Regions from separate parts of the Thermobifida fusca YX genome, predicted to be linked through region 2. Evidence: riboswitches for the same ligand, from Rfam matches in the RefSeq annotation. Region 2 holds a riboswitch; each other region holds the start of a gene.
What was found. Region 2 has a riboswitch for thiamine pyrophosphate ahead of TFU_RS02930 (ECF transporter S component). Riboswitches for the same ligand answer to the same signal wherever they lie in the genome.
Positions count from the first base shown of each region.

Region 1: linked by a shared signal. The riboswitch ahead of thiO (glycine oxidase ThiO) and the one ahead of TFU_RS02930 (ECF transporter S component) in region 2 are both predicted to bind thiamine pyrophosphate.
Region 3: linked by a shared signal. The riboswitch ahead of thiD (bifunctional hydroxymethylpyrimidine kinase/phosphomethylpyrimidine kinase) and the one ahead of TFU_RS02930 (ECF transporter S component) in region 2 are both predicted to bind thiamine pyrophosphate.

Region 1 is NC_007333.1:1,220,156-1,227,385, reverse strand. Features, by position in the region: gene metF (methylenetetrahydrofolate reductase [NAD(P)H]) at 1-327, shown strand, start outside; gene TFU_RS05240 (GNAT family N-acetyltransferase) at 245-853, opposite strand; gene TFU_RS05235 (YbaK/EbsC family protein) at 879-1,385, opposite strand; gene TFU_RS05230 (SDR family oxidoreductase) at 1,570-2,487, shown strand; gene thiE (thiamine phosphate synthase) at 2,527-3,183, opposite strand; gene TFU_RS05220 (Rv2175c family DNA-binding protein) at 3,256-3,615, opposite strand; TPP riboswitch at 3,735-3,847, shown strand; gene thiO (glycine oxidase ThiO) at 3,840-5,015, shown strand; gene thiS (sulfur carrier protein ThiS) at 5,012-5,212, shown strand; gene TFU_RS05205 (thiazole synthase) at 5,214-6,014, shown strand; gene pknB (Stk1 family PASTA domain-containing Ser/Thr kinase) at 6,118-7,230, shown strand, end outside.
Region 2 is NC_007333.1:669,935-677,164, reverse strand. Features, by position in the region: gene TFU_RS02940 (energy-coupling factor transporter transmembrane component T family protein) at 1-62, opposite strand, end outside; gene TFU_RS02935 (ABC transporter ATP-binding protein) at 59-1,597, opposite strand; gene TFU_RS02930 (ECF transporter S component) at 1,602-2,204, opposite strand; TPP riboswitch at 2,311-2,416, opposite strand; gene glgP (alpha-glucan family phosphorylase) at 2,700-5,321, opposite strand; gene TFU_RS02920 (alpha-1,4-glucan--maltose-1-phosphate maltosyltransferase) at 5,892-7,230, shown strand, end outside.
Region 3 is NC_007333.1:2,645,743-2,652,972, forward strand. Features, by position in the region: gene rocD (ornithine--oxo-acid transaminase) at 1-452, opposite strand, end outside; gene TFU_RS11135 (acyl-CoA synthetase) at 1,126-2,778, shown strand; gene TFU_RS11140 (DUF368 domain-containing protein) at 2,971-3,930, shown strand; TPP riboswitch at 4,017-4,112, shown strand; gene thiD (bifunctional hydroxymethylpyrimidine kinase/phosphomethylpyrimidine kinase) at 4,103-4,909, shown strand; gene TFU_RS11150 (alanine/glycine:cation symporter family protein) at 5,247-6,719, opposite strand; gene TFU_RS11155 (DUF6457 domain-containing protein) at 6,912-7,157, opposite strand.

The sequences.
Region 1 (7,230 bases), 550 kb from region 2:
GACCGGGTCGCGGCCCGGGGCTGCGACGTGCCCATCATCCCTGAGATCATGCCGGTCACGAAGTTCAGCACGATCGCCCGCTCCGAGCAGTTGTCGGGAGCGCCGTTCCCCCGCAGGCTGGCGGAAGAGTTCGAACGGGTCGCCGACGACCCCGAGGCGGTGCGCGCGCTCGGTATCGAGCACGCCACTCGGCTGTGCGAACGGCTCCTCGCCGAAGGGGCGCCGGGCATCCACTTCATCACGTTCAACCGTTCGACGGCGACCCGCGAGGTCTACCACCGGCTCGTGGGCGCCACCCAGCCGGCAGCGGTAGCTGCGCTGCCATGATGGTGAACTCCTGGTCCACTGTGCCCGGGAACCGGAATCCGGTGATCAGATCCACAAACCCTGACGAACGGTAGAGCCCGTGGGCGGGAGTGGCCCCGGTGGGAGTGGACAGCACCGCGGTGCGCTCCCGCCGGGGCTCCAGCAGCCGGTACAGGAGTGCCCGGCCGATCCCGTTGCCCTGCCACTCCGGCAGCACGTGGACTTCGGCGACTTCGAACGAGTCGGCGAACCAGCGGCGCACCCCTTCCGGGTCGATGCGCCCCAGTTCCGCGGTGACCACGTCGTGCCACCACTGCCCGGGGCAGCCGTGGAACCCGTAGGCGAACGCGACCGCGTTGCGCTCCCCGGTCACCGCGACCACGGAATGGAACCGGGGATAGTGGGCGTGCTGGCGCATGATGGCCTGCCGCCCCGGCAGCTGCCGTGGGGGCGGTGCCATGGCAGCCGCGTAGATCTCCATCAGCGCGGGCAGGGCGCGGATGAAGGCTGGCGCGGCCAGTTCCCAGAACTCGATCTCGGTTTCCACACCGCCCCCAGGTGTTCCCGGTCTCTTAGGACGACTCTTGCCCCACGTCAGCCGGTCTTCCCCCGGTGAGGCGGCAGAGTTCCGTAAACGAGGTGGGGAATACCGCGTTGGGGTGGCCTGCGGCGGCCCACACAGTCTCGTAACGCTCCAGCCACTCGTCGACCAGGGTGGGAAGCGGCTTGGGGTGGCCGATCGGAGCGACCCCGCCGATGGGCTGGCCGGTGTGTTTCCGGACGAACTGCGGGGTGGCGCGGACGACCTCCGCTGCGTCGAGGAGGGCGGCGACTTTGCCGGTGTCGACCCGGTGGGCGCCGCTGGTGAGGACGAGTACCGGGTGGAGCGTATCGGGGGAGGTGTCCGCCGAGTCGTAGCGCGCGGCGAAAACAAGGCTGTTGGCGATCGCGCCGATCTCGCAGCCCAACTGTGCCGCGGCGTCCGCGGCGGTCCGGGCAGAGTCCGGCAGCTCTTTGACGGTGCCGGAAGCGCCGTGGGCAGCGAGCAGTTCGGCGACAGCGCGAACATTGGGGTGCATGGCGCGATCCTAGGACATAGCCCCCGGGTTGTGCTCAGCTTCCGGCAGGCGTGCGGGCATCCCGCGCGTGTGGGGGATTCCCGGTGCCGGGGCCGCGTTGCGCGGGGCGGTACCGGCACGTTTCGCGCGCGGTCCGGCGCGCCGGTCAGTGCACGTCCGGGACTGTTTGCCGAAGATAAACACTATGGGTGAGGATCTGAGAGCGGAACGTGTTATCGCGACGACTGGGGCGACCGGAGCCGTCGGCGGCAAAGTAGCCGCCCAGTTGGCACGGCTGGGCCTTGCGCAGCGGCTCATTGTCCGTGACCTCAACCGCGCCCCCGAACTCCCGAAGTCGAGCGCGGTCCTGGCCGCCTACGAGGATCCTGCCGCTTTCGGCCGCGCAGTCCGCGGCGCCGAGGTGCTGTTCCTCGTCGCCGCGGACCACGCGGAGAACCGCGAGGAACTCCACCGGGCCGTCATCGACGCGGCCGTGGCCGAAGGGGTGCGCCACATCGTCTACCTGTCGTTCCTCAACGCGAGCGCCGCCGCGACCTGCGTCCTCGGCCGGGAGCACTACGCCACCGAGGAGTACCTGCGCACCACCGGGGTGGTCTACACCTTCCTGCGGCCCAGCCTGTACCTGGACCTCCTGCCCGAGTGGATCGGCGAGGACGGCACGATCCGCGGCCCGGCCGGGGAAGGCACCGTGGCGTGGGTGTCGCGGGACGATGTCGCCGACGTCGCCGCCGCTGTGCTGCGCGCCCCGGAAGAGCACGTCAACCGCATCTACAACGTGACCGGTCCGGAAGCCGTCTCGCTGGGGCAGACCGCGACCCGCCTGTCCACGCTCACCGGACGCACCATCGTCTACGTTCCGCAAACCCCGGAGGAGGCCATCGACTTCCTCTCCTCGCAGGGGTTGACCGCCCGGGAAATCGCGGAGCGGGTGAGCGCCTGCACGGCGATCGCCGCCGGGGAACTCAGCACCGCCAACCGCACCGTACTGCGGCTGACCGGCCACCCTGCCCGCTCCCTCGAGGGCTACCTGCGGAAGAATCCGAGCGCGCTGTCCCACGCGCCGCTCTTCAGCGGCTCCGGTAGCGCGCTCGGCCCCCGCTGAGCGCCCTTTCCGGCCCGCCCGGGCGGGGGCGGGCCGCGGTCAGGCTGCGGCCGCTGCCACGAGGCGGCGTTTGAGCTCCGCCGCCGCCGCACGCGGGTCTTCGGCTTCGGTGATGGCGCGGACCACGACAGCCCGGCGGGCGCCCGCGGCCAGCACCTGGTCCAGGTTGTCCTCGTTGATCCCGCCGATCGCGAACCAGGGGCGCTGCGGGTGCAGGGCGGCGACCCGCGCCACCTCGTCGAGCCCGGCAGCGGGCCGTCCCGGTTTGGTCGGGGTCGCCCACACCGGGCCGATACAGAAGTAGTCGACGCCTTCTTCCCGGTCGGCGGCCGCAGACAGCTCCGCCGCGTTGGTGGAGCGGCCGATCAGCGGCCGGTCCCCGAGGATCGCGCGGGCGTAGCGCACGGGCAGGTCCCGCTGTCCCAGGTGCAGCACGTCGGCGTTGACGGCGTGGGCTATGTCGGCCCGGTCGTTGACCGCGAGCAGCGCCCCGTGGCGGTCGCACGCCTCACGCACGACTTCCAGCGCGGCGAGCTCGTCCCGCGCGTCCAGGGTCTTGTCGCGCAGTTGCACGATGTCCACGCCCCCGGCGAGCGCCGCATCAAGGAACTCGGCCAGGTCGCCTCGGTCGGCGCGGGCGTCCGTGCACAGGTAGAGCCGGGCGGATTCCAACCGCTTTCGCAGAGTCTCGTCCACGGCTCCCACCCTAGATCGTCGCCGAGCGCCTGTCCCGCGGGGCGGGTGCAGCGTACCCGGCGACGGGGTGTCTTACAGCAGCATCGCCTGGGCGCGGCGGCGCACCTCGGTGCCGCGGTTGCCGCGGATCGCATCGAGCGGAGTGCCGGGCAGGCTGTCGTCTGCGGTGAACATCCAGCGCAGCGCCTCCTCCGGAGAGAAACCGCTGTCCGCGAGCACGGTGAGGGTGCCTTGGAGGCCTTTGAGGATGGTGCCGTTGGTGATGAACGCCGCGGGAATCGCCAGTTCTCCGCCGCGGACCACGCCGAGGAGCCGGTGGTTGCGGATCATCTGCCGGACCTGGTTCTGGCTCACACCGAGGGCCGCGGCCGCTTCCTGGAGAGTGAGCCACTCTCCGACGAGCGCGTCGAGGTCGCGATCGATCTGTGTCACGGTCCCAATCTTCCACATCTGGCGCGCGCCGAATCCTCTCGACCGACCGTGATCGCTTTAGGCGTACATGTCGGACCTTTGGCTTCCCCAGTCACGGGCGACCTAGAATGCGGACGAAAGCGAAAACCCGCGGGAGCCGGGGCGGAACCCGGCTGAGAGGGAGGCTGTCCGCCTCCGACCGCAGAACCTGATCCGGGTCATACCGGCGAAGGGAGTGGCGCGCCGTGCAGTTGCGCTCAGCCCCGGACGCCCTTGTCGTTGGGGGCGGACTTATTGGCCTGGTCACCGCATGGCGTGCTGCCCGCCTCGGGATGCGGGTGACCGTCGTGTCCGCGGAGAAGGCGGGCGCCGCGTCCGGGGTGGCGGCGGGCATGCTGACCCCCGCAACCGAAGCGGTGTTCGGGGAAGAGTCGCTGATCCGTCTGGGGCTGCGGTCCCAGCAGCGCTACCCCGATTTCATCGCCGAGCTCGCAGAAGACACCGACGTCGACCCGGGCTACCGCACCGAAGGCACCCTGCAGGTGGGGTTCGACCCGGACGACATGGCCACGCTCGCGGAACTGCAGCAGCTACGCGACCGTCTCGGTATCCGCACCGAACGGCTCACCTCACGCGAATGCCGCCGGCTCGAGCCGATGCTGGCTCCCACTGTGCGGGGCGGCTTCCTGGCCCCTGACGACCACTCGGTGGATCCGCGCCGCCTGTCTGAGGCGCTGCGTGCCGCCGCCGCTGCCCGCGGCGCACTGTTCGTCGCCGGGCACGTCCGGGAGGTGGTCGGGGGCGAGGACGCCGTGCGCGGCGTCGTGCTGGACAGCGGCGACACTCTCGACGCGGGCCAGGTGGTGCTCGCCGCGGGCGTGTGGAGCTCCGACATTGTCGGACTGCCCGAGGGAGTGGTGCCCCCGCTGCGCCCGGTCAAGGGGCAGCTGCTGCGGCTGCGCACCCCCGTGGGCGCCGAGCCGCTGGTGACCCGCACCGTGCGCGGCTTGGTCACCGGCTCCCCCGTCTACCTGGTGCCGCGGGCCGATGGCGAGGTGATCCTGGGGGCCACCCAGGAGGAGATGGGCTTCGACACCCGGTTGACCGTCGGCGGGGTCTGGGAGATGCTCCGCGACGCGCGCGAGCTCGTACCCGGGGTCACGGAACTGGAGATCGTCGAAACGTGCGTGGGGCTGCGCCCCGGGCCGCCGGACAACGAGCCGCTGCTGGGACCCACCCGTGTGCGCGGGCTGCACCTTGCGGTCGGCCACTACCGCCACGGGGTGCTGCTGGCCCCGGTGACCGGAGATGTCATGGCCGAAGTCTTGAGTACGGGGCGGCTGCCCGACTATGCGAGCCATCTCGCCGCAGACCGCTTCCTTCCCTCATCCTCACCATCGAAAGGGGTTGAAACATCGTGAACGCGATCATCAACGGTGAGCCGCGTCAGCTCGCTCCGGACACCACGGTGGCCGACGTGGTGCGCTCCCTGACCCGGGCGGAGTCGGGCGTGGCTGTGGCGGTCAACGACGAGGTGGTGCCCAAGACCGACTGGGCGCGCACCGTGGTCTCCCCCGACGACCGGGTGGACGTGCTCACCGCTGTGCAGGGGGGCTGACTTGACCGACGCTGCGACCGGGACGACCCGCGCCGACACCTTCGAGGACCCGTTGGTGATCGCCGGGGAGAAGTTCCATTCCCGGCTCATCATGGGCACCGGGGGTGCTCCGTCGCTGCACGTGCTGGCGGACGCGCTGCGTGCCTCCGGCACCGAGATGACCACTGTGGCGATGCGCCGGGTTGACCCGAACGCCCAAGGGTCGGTCTGGGATGTGCTCCGGGAAACCGGGGTCCGCCCGCTGCCCAACACGGCAGGCTGCTTCACCGCGGTCGACGCGCTGCGCACTGCGCGGCTGGGGCGTGAAGCGTTGGAGACCAACTGGGTGAAGCTGGAGGTGGTCGCCGACGAGCGCACCCTCCTTCCTGACCCGGTGGAGACGCTGGACGCCGCAGAACGGCTGGTGGACGAGGGGTTCGTCGTCCTCGCCTACACCAACGACGACCCGGTGCTGGCCCGCCGGCTGGCGCAGGTGGGGTGTGCCGCGGTGATGCCGTTAGGGGCGCCGATCGGTTCGGGGATGGGCATCCGCAACCCGCACAACATCGAACTGATCGTCGAAGAGCTGGACGTCCCTGTGATTTTGGACGCGGGCATCGGCACCGCAAGCGATGCGGCACTCGCCATGGAACTGGGCTGCGACGCGGTGCTGTTGGCAACCGCGGTCACTCGGGCCCAGGATCCGGTGCTGATGGCGCACGCGATGCGGGAGGCGGTGTCGGCTGGTCGGCGGGCCCGGCTGGCCGGGCGGATCCCGATCCGCCGCTACGCGCACGCCTCCTCCCCGCCGCGCGAGGGCTGAAACCCGGGGCGGGACCGTGGTCCCGCCCCGGGTTTCTTTACTGCTGCGTGCCGAAACCGTGGTGAGACCGTCAGTTTCCGCTTTCCCCCGTAAACTTCCCCTCGTGGACATGACGGCTGCGGACGCGCTAGTGGGAACGACCCTCGCCCATCGGTACCGGGTCGAATCGAAGATCGCCAACGGCGGTATGGCGACTGTCTTCCTCGCTCACGATCTCCGGCTGGACCGCCGTGTCGCGCTGAAGGTGATGCATGCCAACCTGGCGCGCGACCCGCAGTTCGTCCAACGGTTCATCAACGAGGCGCTCGCGGTCGCCAAGCTGTCGCACCCCAACGTGGTCCAGGTCTACGACCAGGGCAGCGACCAGGGGCACGTGTACTTGGCGATGGAGTACGTGGCGGGCCAGACGCTGCGCGCCGCGTTGAAGGCGCGAACCCGGTTCTCCCCCGCCGAGGCGCTGCGCATCATGGTGCCGATCCTCGCCGGGCTGGGCGCCGCCCACCAGGCGGGCATGGTGCACCGGGACATGAAACCGGAGAACGTCCTCATCACCCACGACGGCCAGATCAAGGTGGCCGACTTCGGGCTGGCCCGGGCCGCGGAGGCCAGCCAGCAGGGGCTGACCAAGACCGGCACGCTCATGGGGACCGCCGCCTACCTGTCCCCGGAGCAGATCACGCACAGCACCGCGGATGCCCGCAGCGACGTCTACGCGTGCGGCATCATGCTCTACGAGCTGCTCACCGGCCGCCAGCCGCACACCGGTGACTCTCCGATCGCCGTGGCCTACCAGCACGTCAACGAGGACGTCCCCCGCCCGTCCCGGGTGGTGCCGGGGATTCCCCCGGAAGTGGACTCGCTGGTGGTGCGCGCCACGGAACGCGACCCCGCCTACCGGCTCGCCAACGCCGGCCAGTTCCTTGCCGCGGTCTTCGCCGCGCAGAAAGCGTTGGACGAGCAGCCGTCCGCCGCGGTGACCTCTGTGATGGAGATGGCGCCCGCCCCTGCCGGGGACACGGCGGAAGACTCGGACAACGCCACCCGCACCCTGCAGGGGGTCGAGCTTCCCCCCGTGGAGTACGACGACTACGAGGACGACCGGCCGCCGCGGCCGAGTCTCCGCACGCCGCTGCTGGTCGCCACCGTGCTGCTGCTGGTCGTGGCGGTCGGGTTCGGCTGGTGGATGGTGGACGGCCGCTATGAGACGGTTCCCGAC
Region 2 (7,230 bases):
CGGACGCCCGGCTGTCCGTTGCCGGGTGCGGCGCGGCCCGCAGGGGCAGAGGTGAGGTTCACCGGCTCTCCTCCATCCCGGTGCGCGCTGTCTCCGTGACCGAGCCGTCCGCCACCCGCAGTTCCACGTCGGCGAGGTGGCGCAGCAGCAGCGTGTCGTGGGTGGCGAGCACGATCGCCCGGCCTTGGCCGCGCAGCGCATCCAGCAGTTCCACCAGTTCCACCCAGGTGCGGGTGTCTTGGCCGAACGTGGGCTCGTCGAGCACCAGCACGTCGGGGGCGTGGGCCGGGCCGGAGCTGAGCGCGGTTGCCACGGACAGCCGCCGTTTCTCCCCGCCGGAGAGGGTGTAGGGGTGCTTGTCGGCCAGGTGGGTCAACCGCAGCCGTTCCAGCAGTTCGTCCACCCAGGCCGCGGTCTCTGCCTCGCCCATGCCCAGGCGCAGCGGCGCGAACCGGAGCTCGTCGCGCACGGTGGCGGTCACGAACTGGTCTTCGGCGTGCTGGAACACGGTACCGACGTGCCGGGCGAGTTGCCGCGCCGGCCATTTCACCAGCGGACGCGGGTCGGCTGCGGCGAGCGGCCCGCAAGGGCGGATCTGTCCTGACTGCGGTTTCGCCAGTCCCGCTAGCGCGGTGAGCAGGGTGGATTTTCCGGCGCCGTTGGCTCCGGTGAGCGCGGTCGCGGTCCCCGCAGCCACGGTGACGTCCACCGCATTGAGGACGGTTTTCGGCCGTCTTCGCCCCGGGGTGCGCGGAGTGCCCAGAGTGCAGTCCGCCGCTTCGATGAGGACGGGGCCTCCCGGGGCCGGCGTGGTGCAGGGGACGGGGTCTGCGTGGGGGACCCACACGCCCCGCTCGGCCAGGGCAGTCCCGTGCCGGGCGAACACCGTGCGGGGAGCACCGTCGGCGATGACTCCCCCGCCCGGTTCGACGACTACGACCCGGTCAACCAGGTCGACGACGTCGGCGACCCGGTGTTCGACGAGTACCAGGGTGGCCCCGGTGTCGGCGAGCAGCCGGGCCAGCACGTCGCGGATCAGGCGTGCCCCGGGCGGGTCGAGGTTGGCGGTGGGTTCGTCGAGCAGCAGCAGCCGGGGGCTCATGGCGAGCACCCCGGCGATCACCAGGCGCTGCTTCTCCCCGCCGGAGAGGGCCGCGGTGGGATGGGCGCGCCCATAGGGGAAGCCGACCCGGGCGAGGGCTTCGTCTACCCGTGCCCAGATCTGTTCGCGGGGCACGCCGAGGTTCTCCAAGCCGAACGCGACGTCGTCCCCGGCGCGGGCCATGACGAGCTGGCTCTCCGGGTCCTGCGCCACCAGGCCGATCCGGCCGCGCTGGCTCGTCGCGGGTTTCCCGTCGACGAGGAGCCGGCCTTCCTCTTCGCCGGTGATGGCGCCGTTGGGCCCGGTGAGTCCCGCCAGCGCGTGCAGCAGGGTGCTCTTCCCTGCCCCGGAAGCGCCCAGCAGCAGGACGCGTTCCCCTGGTTCGATCACCAGGTCGACGCCGCGCAGGGCGTAGTCGGCGCGGCCGGCGTGCCGCCAGCCCCAGCCGGACAGTTCCACCCGCGCGCCGTGACCGTCGCGGTTTCCGGTACCCATCGGCCTATCCCCGCGCCGAGGCGAAGGGGGACAGCGCTCCGGCGGCGGCCAAGCGCGTGGTGAGCACACGCGAGCCCGCCCCGGCGATGAGGCCGGCGCTGATCAGGACGAGTACCCCGTAGACGACCTGGTAGCTGAGGGGCCAGGTGACATGGTAGGTGAGGTTGTCCCGGATCGCGGGGGAGATCCCGCCGGCCACTCCCGCGAGGACTGCCACCCCCATGCCCCAGCTGCGGTAGCGGAAGGCGAGGAAGACCAGTTCACTGAGCAGTCCTTGCAGGGCGCCGGAGATGAGGACCGAGACGCCCCACCCGGTGCCCAGCAGCATCTCCAGGGAGGCGGCGGCGATCGACGTCAGCACGGCGGCCCCGGGTTTGCGGATGATGAGTCCGCCGAGGACACCGGGGACCATCCACATGCCGTAGAGAATGGCCTGGGCCGGAGGGAAGAACGCGAACAGTCCCGTGGTGGCGTTCCACAGGACACTCCACACCCAGAAGACGATCCCCACGGCGACACCGATGACGGCAGCCACCACGATGTCCACGGTGCGCCAGTGGAGGAGGGATTGACGATCCTGGCCGGGTTGCGGCTCGGCCGGGCTCATGATTGGTCACGTCCCTTCGCGGAGTCACGGAGGGCTCTTGGCCAAGAGCGCACACCGGCCGCTATGACACGCACCAGAAGCACCGGTGCGCGAGACCACGCCACCGGTGGCGGTTCCCACGACTTCCTTCGCTGGCATTACCCAGATCAGGTAGTAAGGGTCTGCGGCTGTGCCGCACTCTCAGCGCTAGAGGCGCTCCCCTGTCGTTTGGTTGTGCTGTCGGGCCTCATTATGGCCGCAGGACGGCGGCGCGCGTCAACCCGCCCCGGATCCGGGGTGCGCCGCTCCCCGCCGTACCACGGGTCGACGCAGCTCTTCTCCGGCCGCGGTGGCCGGTTGCGGCCGCTTCCCTTCCCTTTTTCGGCTGCGATGGTGCCCGCCGCCAGGCGGTCTCCCCGAGACGGCGGCCGCGGCTGCCGCTGCCCCGGGGACAACCGCCGGGTACCGCACCAGGGTCGCCGTACCCGGCCTGCCGCTGCGGTGCGGGTGTCCTGGTCAGTGCGGCACGAGGGTGCCGATACCCATCGTGGGTTCGGCTACCACGGCCATCCCCGCTTCTGCGGGATGGGTGAGGAGCCGGTGCCGTGGGCGGATGCGGACCGTGTACCCGCACGTGCCCGCGCGGTCCAGTGGGACGGTCCCGCCGAAGCGCACCAGCGGGTAGACCACGTCCGAGGCGGGCAGCGGCACGAGTTCGGTCGTGGTCGGGTTGATCAGTTCGTCGTCGTCGTTGACGAGTCCCAGGACGACCTCCACGCACACGTCGTCCGGGTCGAGCCCGCCCAGGACCAGGGTGGCGCGCACCTCCAGTTCCCCGCCGACCTGCGGGGTGTCCCCGTTCATCGACGTTTCGACGTGTTCGATGCGCACCCCCGGCCAGGCGTGCTGCACCCGCTGTTTCCAGGCGGCGAGCTCCCGGGCTCCGCGGTAGTTGTCTGCGGCGAGCCGCCGCATGGCGAGCGCGGCTGGCTGGTAGAGCTGGTCGACGTATTCGCGGACCATGCGGGTGGCCTGCACTTTCGGTCCCAGGGAGACCATGGTGTGCTTGACCGTCTCCAGCCACCGCCGGGGCAGTCCGTGGTCGTCCCGCTCGTAGAACAAGGGGGCGACCTGCTCCTCGAACAGCTCGTAGAGGGCTGCCGCTTCGATGTCGTCCCGCCGGTCCGGGTCGTCGACGCCGTCCGCGGTGGGGATCGCCCACCCGTTGGAGCCGTCGAACCACTCGTCCCACCAGCCGTCGCGGATCGACAGGTTGAGTCCGCCGTTGAGCGCGGACTTCATGCCTGAGGTGCCGCACGCTTCCAGGGGACGCAGCGGGTTGTTCAGCCACACGTCGCAGCCCTGCACGAGGAGCGCGGCCAGCGCCATGTCGTAGTCGGGCAGGAAGACGATGCGGTCCCGCACCCGAGGATCGTCGCTGAACCGCACCATCTCCTGGATGAGCCGTTTGCCGCCTTCATCAGCGGGGTGGGCTTTGCCCGCGATGATGATCTGGATGGGGCGTTCCGGGTGGCGCAGGAGCGCGGTGAGGCGTTCCGGGTCGCGCAGCATCAAGGTGAGCCGTTTGTAGGAGGGCACGCGGCGGGCGAAACCGACGGTGAGCACCTCCGGGTCGAGTGCCTCGTCGATCCAGGCGAGTTCCGCGTCGGTGGCCCCCCGCTGCCGCCAGGAGGCGCGGAGCCGTTTGCGGGCCTCGATGATCAGCCGTTCGCGCAGGGCGCGGCGCATCCGCCAGAGCTCTTCTGCGTCCCGTTCCACCAGCCGCTGCCAGCCTGCGGGGGTTTCGAGCTCTTCCAGGCCGAGGCCCATGGCCTGTGCCGCGTCCCACGCTTCTTCTGCCATCCAGGTCGCAGCGTGCACGCCGTTGGTGATGGAGGTGATGGGCACTTCGTCGACGTCGAATCCCGGCCACAGTCCACCGAACATCTCCCGGCTGACCGCGCCGTGCAGGGCGCTGACGCCGTTGACCCGCTGGGCGAGGCGCATACCCATGACAGCCATGTTGAACACGTTGGGGTCGCCGCCCGGATAGGTTTCGGCGCCGAGCGCCATCACCCGTTCCACGGGGAGCCCGGGCAGCGCCACCGGGCCGCTGAAGTGGCGTTCCACGAGTTCCTTGGGGAACCGGTCGATTCCGGCGGGCACCGGGGTGTGGGTGGTGAACACGGTTCCGGACCGGGTGGCTTCCAGCGCCTGGTCGAAGTCGAGTCCTGCGGTCTCGATGTATTCGCGCAGCCGTTCCAGGCCGAGGAATCCCGCGTGCCCTTCGTTCATGTGGAAGACCTCGGGCTCGGGATACCCGGTGCGCAGGCAGTAGGCGCGGACCGCGCGCAGTCCGCCGATGCCGAGCAGCAGTTCTTGGCGGAGCCGCTGCTCGGTGCCGCCGCCGTAGAGGCGGTCGGTGACACCGCGCAGGTCGAGGTCGTTGTCGTCGTGGTAGGTGTCGAGCAGCAGCAGCGGCACGCGGCCCACCCGCACGATCCAGACGTGCGCGGTCAGCGTGCGGTTCTCGGGAAGGTCGACGGTGATGCGCACCGGGGTGCCGCGGTCCTCCAGGCGGGTCATCGGCAGGCAGTGCGGGTCGATCTCGGGGTAGCGCTCCAGTTGCCATCCGTCGGGCGACAGGGTCTGGGAGAAGTAGCCGTGCCGGTAGAGCAGTCCCACGCCGATCACGGGGATGCCCAGGTCGCTGGCGCTTTTCAGGTGGTCTCCCGCGAGGATGCCCAGACCGCCGGAGTACTGGGGCAGGGTGGCGTCGAGCCCGTATTCGGCGGAGAAGTAGGCGATCGCTGCCGGCGGCGGGGTGTCGGAGCTGTCCGTGAGCTGCTGGTACCACAGTGGAGCGGTGAGGTAGCGGTCGAGGTCGGCGGCGGCTGCGTCGAGCCGGGCGCGGAACTCTGCGTCGGCGGCGAGCTCCCGGAGCCGTTCCGGGGTGACTTCTCCGAGCAGCCGGATGGGGTCCCGGCCCACGGCTTCCCAGAGGCGGGGCTCCACCGCAGCGAATACGGCGCGCGTAGGGGCGTGCCACGTCCACCGCAGGTTGGCGGCCAGGGTGCACAATGCAGCGAGCTCGTCAGGCAGAACGGTACGGACGGTAAACCTACGAATAGCCTTCACGAATCGGGAGGCTAACGAACAGAACGGCTGTATGCGAGCCTTCCACGCCGCCGCACCGCAGACGCGTAGTCTTCATTTCCTCCCCCGTGAACCAATCCCCGAAAAAGGATTTTTTGCCAAAGGTTTCCCTGCGGATTGGGGCGCATTGGGAGAAGCGGTTTAATCCTTCGAGAATTCCAAGTCTGATCTTGGTATCCGCGACGAGGAGTTTCTCATCTCCTCGCGACTGTCCCGCCTAGTTTGCACCAAACCTGCAGGTGGCGTGGGGCACTTCGAGCACCGTGCCCCTCTTGCCCCTTCCCTGGTCTTTGTTTCTCTCGCCTCCGAGTGTCCCTCTTGTCCACCCGATCGCCCTGTGACTAGCCTCACAGAAATACCTCGCTGCGGACTGCCGGAGAACGGGGAATTCAGTCCGACAGCAACGATCGGGACAACTCATCCAGATTCCTCACAAAATACTCCTTTTAGAGATTTTTACTCTCTTCCACTATTCACGATTCACCGTTGTCCCTCACCATCTATGCCAATCCACAGAAAACACCCATACCTCAACCTTTCGATGGTGTACCCGTGATCGGACGATTTCCCATCCTTGACGTCTCACCGGTCGTCGACATCGGCACCGCCAAAGCCGTCGTCGGCGAGACCTTTCCCGTGCGCGCAACCGTGTTCCGTGAAGGGCATGAGGCGCTCGGCGCAGGTGTCGTCCTCTATACTCCCGAAGGCCAGCGCCAGCCCCTCGTCCCGCTCCGCGAGATCGCCCCGGGCACGGACCGCTACGAAGCCGAGGTCACCGTCACCTCGGAAGGACTCTGGCACTTCGCTATCGAAGCGTGGAGCGACCCGTACGCGACCTGGTGCCACGACGCCCGCATCAAAATCCCTGCCGGCCAAGACGTCGAGCTGATGCTGGAAGAAGGTGCGCGTCTCCTCGAGCGCGCCGCCCGGCGGGTGCCCCGACGCCCCGCGCTCGCCGAGATCGCCGCAGCCATGCGCGACGGGTCCCGCTCCGCCCACGAGCGCCTCGACCTCGCCCTGTCCGACCTGGTCCGCGACGAGCTCGCTGAACGTCCACTGCGGGAACTCGTCACCCGGTCGCAGCGCTTCCCCGTCATGGTGAGCCGCCGACGCGCACTCTTCGGCTCCTGGTACGAGTTCTTCCCACGGTCCGAAGGCGCGGTGCTCGACACCGAGGACGGCGAACCCCGCTCCGGGACCTTCGCCACCGCCGCCCGCCGGCTGCCCGCCATCGCCGACATGGGGTTCGACGTCGTCTACATTCCGCCCATCCACCCGGTCGGCTACTCGTTCCGCAAAGGACGGAACAACTCGACCGTGGCCCAGCCGGGCGACCCCGGATCCGTGTGGGCCATCGGCTCCCACGAAGGCGGGCACGACGCGATCCACCCGGACCTGGGCACCATCGACGACTTCGACGCCTTCGTGGCCCGCGCCCGCGAACTCGGCTTGGAGATCGCCATGGACCTGGCCCTCCAAGCGTCGCCCGACCACCCGTGGGTCAAAGAACACCCCGAATGGTTCACGGTCCGCGCCGACGGGTCGATCGCGTATGCGGAGAACCCGCCCAAGAAGTACCAGGACATCTACCCGATCAACTTCGACAAGGACCCGGAGGGCATCTTCACCGAAGTGCGCCGCATCGTGCGGTACTGGATGTCCCACGGGGTGCGCATCTTCCGCGTCGACAACCCGCACACCAAACCGGTGGCGTTCTGGGAACGGCTCCTGGCCGACATCGCCGCAACCGACCCCGATGTCATCTTCCTATCCGAAGCGTTCACCCGGCCCGCGATGATGCACACCCTCGCCAAGATCGGATTCCACCAGTCCTACACGTACTTCACCTGGCGCAACACCAAGCAGGAGCTGGAGGAGTACCTCACCGAGC
Region 3 (7,230 bases), 1.7 Mb from region 2:
CTGGCCACGACGATGACGGCGCGCCCGTCGGGGACGCCTTTGACCTCGTATCCCCATTTGCGGGCGATCTTGATCCCGGTTTCGACCGCTTCAGCTCCCGTGTTGACCGGAAGCACCTGTTCTTTGCCGACGAGATCGGCGAGCGCGGCGACGAACGGTGCGAACCGGTCGTGGTGGAAGGCGCGGCTGGTGAGGGTGATCCGGTCGAGCTGAGCGCGGGCGGCGGCGAGGAGTTCAGGGTTGCGGTGTCCGAAGTTTACCGCTGAGTATCCGGCGAGGCAGTCCAGATAGCGACGGCCCGCCACGTCGGTCACCCAGGCTCCTTCGCCGTGCGCGATCACCACGGGCAGCGGGTGGTAGTTGTGCGCGGATCGCCGTTCCGCCACGGCGATGTGCTGTTCGGCGGACCAGGATGCGGGGACGCTGTCTGCTCCCGATGGACGTGGGCTCATCGGACCGCTCCGATCTCCGGGGATCGTTGTCTGTTCGGGATACCCGCGTCGTTGAACGGTGATACATCCGTGATCAGGATCGTGGGGACCACTGGTGGCGCCGGTGCTGGGCGCCGCCGTGCGTGAGGGCCCCGGCTGTGCCGGGGTGGGGAGGGAGGACGGGATGGACTTGTGTGTGACCGCAGCGGCACAGCCGCTGCAGCGGAGAGGACACCGGGGTTCCCGGTGGGATGGGGGGCGCGGTCCGGCGGCTGGCACCAGCCGGTCGCCGCGGGGAAGGATCGCATGCGCAAGTACGTCGGGTGCTCACTCCGCTGCCACGGGTGCGCTGGTCGGACTGGCCGCGCCGCCCAGTCGGCCACCGACGCCACGGAGGTTTGAGAGATAACGCGCAGGCTCCCGCGCGCAGAAACGCCCCGTGAGCAACCGCACACCGTCGATTTCCCTGCTGTTTCCACCGCAGCACGGTGACGTTCCGCACACCTTTCGCTTCTCTTTTTCTTCCGACGGTGGTGCACTTCACAGCAGGGCGCCTGTTCCCCTGCCGCACATCGGGTTCTGCCGCGTTTGTCGCTTTTTCCAATAGCCAACCCCGGCCAAATGTGACCCAGGTCATAGATGCAAGATCGGTCGTCATACCCGCCCACGGGCACAACAGCAACAGAGGCGAAATATGACCGAAATGCGAGTTCTGGGAGCGGAGATCTGTTCGACCACTCACAGTGACCTCTCCTTGTCCGGCTTGCTGTCCGCCGTCGCGACAGCAGTCCCCCACCGACTCGCCCTCGTCGCGGGCCCGCGGCGCCTCACCTACGCCGAGCTGGACGCCCGCGCCACCCTCGTCGCCCGGCACCTGATCGACGCGGGAATCCGCCCCGGGGAGCACGTCGCCATCCTCAGCTTCAACCGGGCCGAATGGCTGGAGGCCGCATTCGGCGTCTGGCGTGCCAAAGCCGTCCCCATCAACGTCAACTACCGGTACGTCGCTGCGGAACTCCGCTACGTGCTCCGCGACTCCGACTCGGTCGCCCTCATCGCTGAACGCTCTCTCGCTGCCACTGTTGCCCGCATCCGGCACGAACTGCCGCTCCTGCGCCACGTCGTCCTCCTCGACGACGGCACCGGCGAGCACGGGGACGGCATCGACTACGAGACTGCCCTGGCCGACGCCGCCCACTCCACCACCCCGCTGCCCGCCACCAGCGGCGACGACCTCTACCTGCTCTACACCGGCGGCACCACCGGCTATCCCAAAGGCGTCATGTGGCGGCAGGAAGACATCTTCCACGTGGCTCTGGAACAGCGCCGCCGCGGCACCCCGCGGGCCACGAGCGCCGCAGTCGTCGCGGAACGCGCCGCCCGCACCACCCCGCAACGCATGCTCGTCCTCGGCCCGGTCATGCACGCCGCAGGCCAGTGGAACGCGCTGAGCATGCTGCTGTCGGGTTCCACCGTGGTGCTCAACACCGACCGGGTCTTCTCCCCCACCCGGACCGTGGAACTCGCCCACCGCGAAAAAGTGACCATCGTCCAGTGCGTCGGCGACGCCATGGCCCGCCCCCTCGCTCACGAGCTGCTGCGCAGCCCGGGACGATGTCCGAGCCTGACCACGCTCAGCTCCGGCGGCACCCCGCTCACCACGACCGCGCGCCAACTGTGGCGGGCGTGGAAACCGACCATCGCCATCCGCGACAACTACGGAGGAAGCGAAACCGGGGTGTGCGGCTCCGCCTCCGCCCGGCTCAGCGGAAAGACCCGGCGCTTCACCATGGGAGCGAGTGTCGCCGTCCTCGACGACCAGTTGCGCCCCCTGCCTCCCGGATCCGACCAGATCGGCCGGATCGCCCGCACCGGACGCATCCCCCTCGGCTACTACAACGACCCGGAGAAGACCGCGCAGACTTTCCCCGTCGACGCTTCCGGACGCCGCTGGGCACTCTCCGGTGACTACGGGACCATCGCCGCCGACGGCACGATCGAACTGCTGGGCCGCGGCGCCACCGTGATCAACACGGGCGGGGAGAAGGTCTACCCCGAAGAGGTGGAGGCCGTCCTCAAAACCCACCCGGATGTCGCCGACGCCATCGTGGTCGCCGCCCCCGACGAGCGGCTCGGCCAGCGGGTCAGCGCCGTCATCTCGCTGGCTGGAAACCGGCAGCCCAGCGACGCGGAGCTGCGCGACCACTGCCGCGAGCATCTCGCCGGGTTCAAGATCCCGCGCACCATCCGCATCGTCGACGAGGTCAAACGCACTGCCGCAGGCAAGCAGGACTACCGGTGGGCCTCCCGCATCGCGCGGGACGCGGGCCCTGTCCTCAGCCGCTGAGCTCTTCGGCTTTGCGTGTCGCTCCGCCGATCGTAATCCCCATAAACTTGGGTCGTTCCTGCCTGCCGGGCCACCGGTTCGTGCCCGAGCCACCGCACCAGGCAGTCTTTTGCGTTCACTTCCAGGCACCGGCCTTCATCTCGTACTTCACTGGGATACGGTCGGTCTCTCTTCCTCGACGAGAAGCAGGACATGGCAAAGTCACTCGGCACTCATCTCCTCAACGGCGTACGCGGCACCCTGATCGGAACCGCCGAAACCGTCCCCGGAATCAGCGGCGGTACTGTCGCCCTCATCACCGGTGTCTACGAGTCCCTCATCAACTCCGCGGGCCACGTCGTCACCGCGGTGCGACTGCTCGTCACCGACCTCCTCCGCGGAAAAGGCCTGGCGCGGGCCCGCGCCGAACTCACCCGCGCCGACTGGGGGACCGTCCTGGCCGTGCTCGTGGGCATGGTGCCCGCCGTGCTGGTCGCAGCCCGCGTCATCGCCCCGCTGGTTGAGCACAATCCGGCTGAATCGCACGCCTTGTTCTTCGGCTTGGTGCTGGCGTCCCTGTGGGTGCCCTACAGCAGTTCGGGTCGGCGCTGGCGGATCGGCGACTACCTGCTCGCCCTGCTCATGGCCGCGGCCGCGTTCCTGTTCACCGGCGTCCCGTCCACGACCGTGGACCCGCACCCCCTCATCGTCATGGCCGCGGCTGCCGTCGCGATCTGCGCGCTCGTCCTGCCCGGCATCTCCGGCTCGTTCATCCTGCTCACCGTCGGCCTGTACCTCCCGACGATGGAGGCGCTCAACAACCGCGACCTCGGCTACATCGCGACCTTTGTCCTAGGCGCGACCATCGGCCTGTCCCTGTTCGTCAAACTGCTGCAGTTCCTGCTGGACCGCTTCCACCACCTCACCCTGGTGGTGATGACCGGGCTGATGGCGGGATCCCTGCGGGCGCTGTGGCCGTGGCAGGACGACGACCGGACCCTGCTCGCCCCCAGCCAGGACAACCTCGTGCTCTGCATCGTGCTGGCGTTGGTCGGCGCGGCCGCCGTGATCACCGTCATCGTGATCGAACACCGGATCAAGGCCCGCGCAGCGCACGACGCCTCCGTTGCCCCAGAAGTGCGTCCGCAGACGAACGACACGGTCGTGCAGTAGCCTGCCCGCCTGTCCTCTCTACCCCCGCTGTCCCCTTCCGCCAGAGATCAGGGAGCAGCGGGGGTTTGCGTGTATTGCTAGCCTTCGCTGTGGACGCGGGGTGCCACCCCCAGGGTGGCTGAGAGGACACCCGTGAACCTGATCTAGGTAGTACTAGCGGAGGGACGTCCAATTGATTCCCACCATCTTGTCTATTGCCGGCACTGACCCCAGCGGCGGAGCCGGTATCCAAGCCGACCTCAAAGCGTTCTCCGCGCTGGGCGGTTACGGCACTACCGTGATCACCGCGCTCGTCGCACAGACCACCACCGGGGTCAGCGAAGTCCACGACGTCCCTCCGGAGTTCGTGCGCAGCCAACTGGACACGCTGCTCACCGACGTGCGGGTGGACGCGGTCAAGATCGGCATGCTGTCCAGCACCGAGATCATCGAGGTCGTGGCTGCCGCGATCGACACCTACCGCCTGCCCAACGTGGTCGTCGACCCGGTGATGGTCGCCAAGAGCGGAGACCGGCTCCTCGCCGCTGACGCGGTGGAAGCCCTGCGCACCGTGCTGCTGCCGCGGGCCGACCTCATCACCCCTAACCTTCCGGAAGCTGCCGACCTGCTGGGCGAAGAGGAGGCCACCGACTTGGACCGCATGCGCGACCAGGCGGAGCGGCTGCTCGCCCTGGGACCGCGCCGCGTGCTCCTCAAGGGCGGCCACCTGTCCGGTCCTACCAGCACGGACCTGCTGCTGTCGGCGGACGGCGACGTGGAGACCCTGACCGCGGACCGGGTGAACACCACCAACACGCACGGAACCGGGTGCACGCTCTCCTCGGCGATCGCCACGCTGCGCCCGCAGCGTCCCACCTGGTCGCAGGCGGTCCGCGACGCTAAGGATTACCTCACCGAAGCGCTGCGCCACGCCGACAAGCTGGACATCGGCAAAGGCAAGGGCCCCGTCCACCATTTCCACGCGTGGTGGGGGAATTGACGCGCTCCCCGGCATGAATACCGGGGTTCAGCCTGTGCCGGGTGCACGGCACTAGTCTGGCTTCCTGTTGCTCACCGTCCTGCCCGCTGCAGGCGTTGCTCCTCTCCGCCCACGCACAGGCGCGGCGGGACGAGGCGGGAGCTTTCCCCCTCGTGGACTAGGCGAGAAAAGAACTGTCCGGATGCGGGTGCAGGCTCCGCATCCGGACATCTCACTGACGCGGCAGTCCGCCCGGCGCACACCCGGGCGTGCCGCGCCACCACCGCAGACTGTCGCGGCCGTGGGATAACGGAGCTGTATCCCACGGCCGCGGTTTTCTGTGACGGGTAGCGATCCGTTACCGGGTGGGGGTGGGGGGATTGTCCCCTTGCGGGCTCCGTTCGGGCGGCTCCGCGGTGCCCGGGTCGGGCCCCTCCATCAGGTCAGGGTTGCGCCAGTGCGGGTTGGCGAAGTACTTCTTTGTCTCGGCCACCACGATCGGCGAGAGCAGGAGAAGCCCCAGCAGGTTAGGCAGGGCCATCAGGCCGTTGGCCATGTCGCTGAACGTCCATACCGTGCTCAGCTCGGTGGTGGCGCCGACGAACACCACCAGGGTGAACACGATGCGGAACGGCACCACCGCTTTCCGGCCAGCCAGGTACTCCATGCAGCGCTCACCGTAGTAGCACCAGCCGACCAGGGTGGTGAAGGCGAAGAACACCACCGCGAGCGCCACGGTGTAGTTGCCGAGCGGTGCCAACGCGGGGGAGATCTTCCCCAAGCCCTCGGCCATGCCCAGGGAGGTCATCAGGGAGCCGTCGTCCTTCTCCGCCTCGCTCCAGGCACCCGTGACGATGATGACCAGGCAGGTCATGCTCACCACGATGATGGTGTCGACGAAAGTCTGGGTCATCGACACGAGGGCCTGCCGCACCGGCTGCTTCGTCTTGGCGGCCGCCGCAGCGATACCACCGGTGCCCAGACCCGACTCATTGGAGAAGATGCCGCGGGCCACACCCTGCTGGATGGCGAACAGCAGCGCCGAGCCGAGCAGACCGCCCGTGGCCGCCTCGCCGGTGAACGCCTCCCGGAAGATGAGAGCGAACGCCGCCGGAAGCTCGGTGACGTGCACGATGAGGACGGTTACCGCGATGAGGACGTAGGCGACGATCATGATGGGCACCACACCGGCGGCGAACCGGCCGATGCTCTTGATGCCGCCCAGCACCACCGCGGCCACGACGAGGACCATGGCCGCACCGGTGAGCCAGGTGGGGATCGACCAGACGTTCTCCAACTGGGCGGCCACCGTGTTGGCCTGGGTCATGTTGCCGATACCGAACGCGGCAATCGCGCCGAACAGGGCGAAGAGGAAGCCGAGGACGAGACCGAAGCCGCCGCCGACCCCGTAGCGCAGGTAGAACATGGGGCCACCGCTTTGCTCGCCTTTGGCGTCCCTGCGGCGGTACTTCACACCCAGCAGCGCTTCGCTGTACTTGGTGGCCATGCCCAGCAGGCCGGTCACCCACATCCAGAACAGTGCGCCGGGGCCGCCGTAGCCGATGGCGAGCGCCGCGCCAGCGATGTTGCCCACACCCACGGTGGCGGCCAGCGCGGTGCTGAGAGCCTGGTAGTGGGAGATGTCGCCTTCGCCGCTCTGCTCCTTGCGGCGCACAAAAGCGAGCCACAGCGCGTGGCCGAGCAGCCGGAATTGCAGCCCGCCGAGCCGGATAGTCAGGAAGATTCCCGTGACGAACAGGAGCGGGACCAGAACGAACGGTCCCCAAATAACGTCGTTGACCGCAGAGAGAATTGATCGCACTTCTTCCACACTTACACCCGCTTTCCGGATGGCCACGGAAATCCCCGCATCCTCCCCGTCATGCAGGGTGACCGTACGCGGTGGCTGGCGGCCAGAGAACGCGGCATCTCCGTGCGGTTATTTGGTTTTGCGAAACTGTAACTTCGCCAGCATGATTCGTCCCCTTCGTACGGATTGTGTCATCGATCACTGATTAATTCTTTATTTATTTGTTTTCTTCGTTTGCGCCAGAGCGAGCTCGCTCAGCAGGCGGGCGGTGCGCTGCGGATCAGCGCCCCGGCCCACCGCGATACCCAGCAGATAAGCGGTGAGGGGAGCTGCGGGGCGGGCCACGGAATGTGCTGCGTCCCGGGCCAAGTCCAGGATGAGGTTCACGTCGTCGGTGTCGATCTCCTCCGAGAGTTCGAGTTCTGCGCAGACCAGTCGGGCCCACTCGACGAGTGTCACGGTTTCTCCTCTCCACCTCGGGCGCTGCAGTCCACCATCATCGCGGCACAAGACCGGCTGCTGCTCCGGTTTT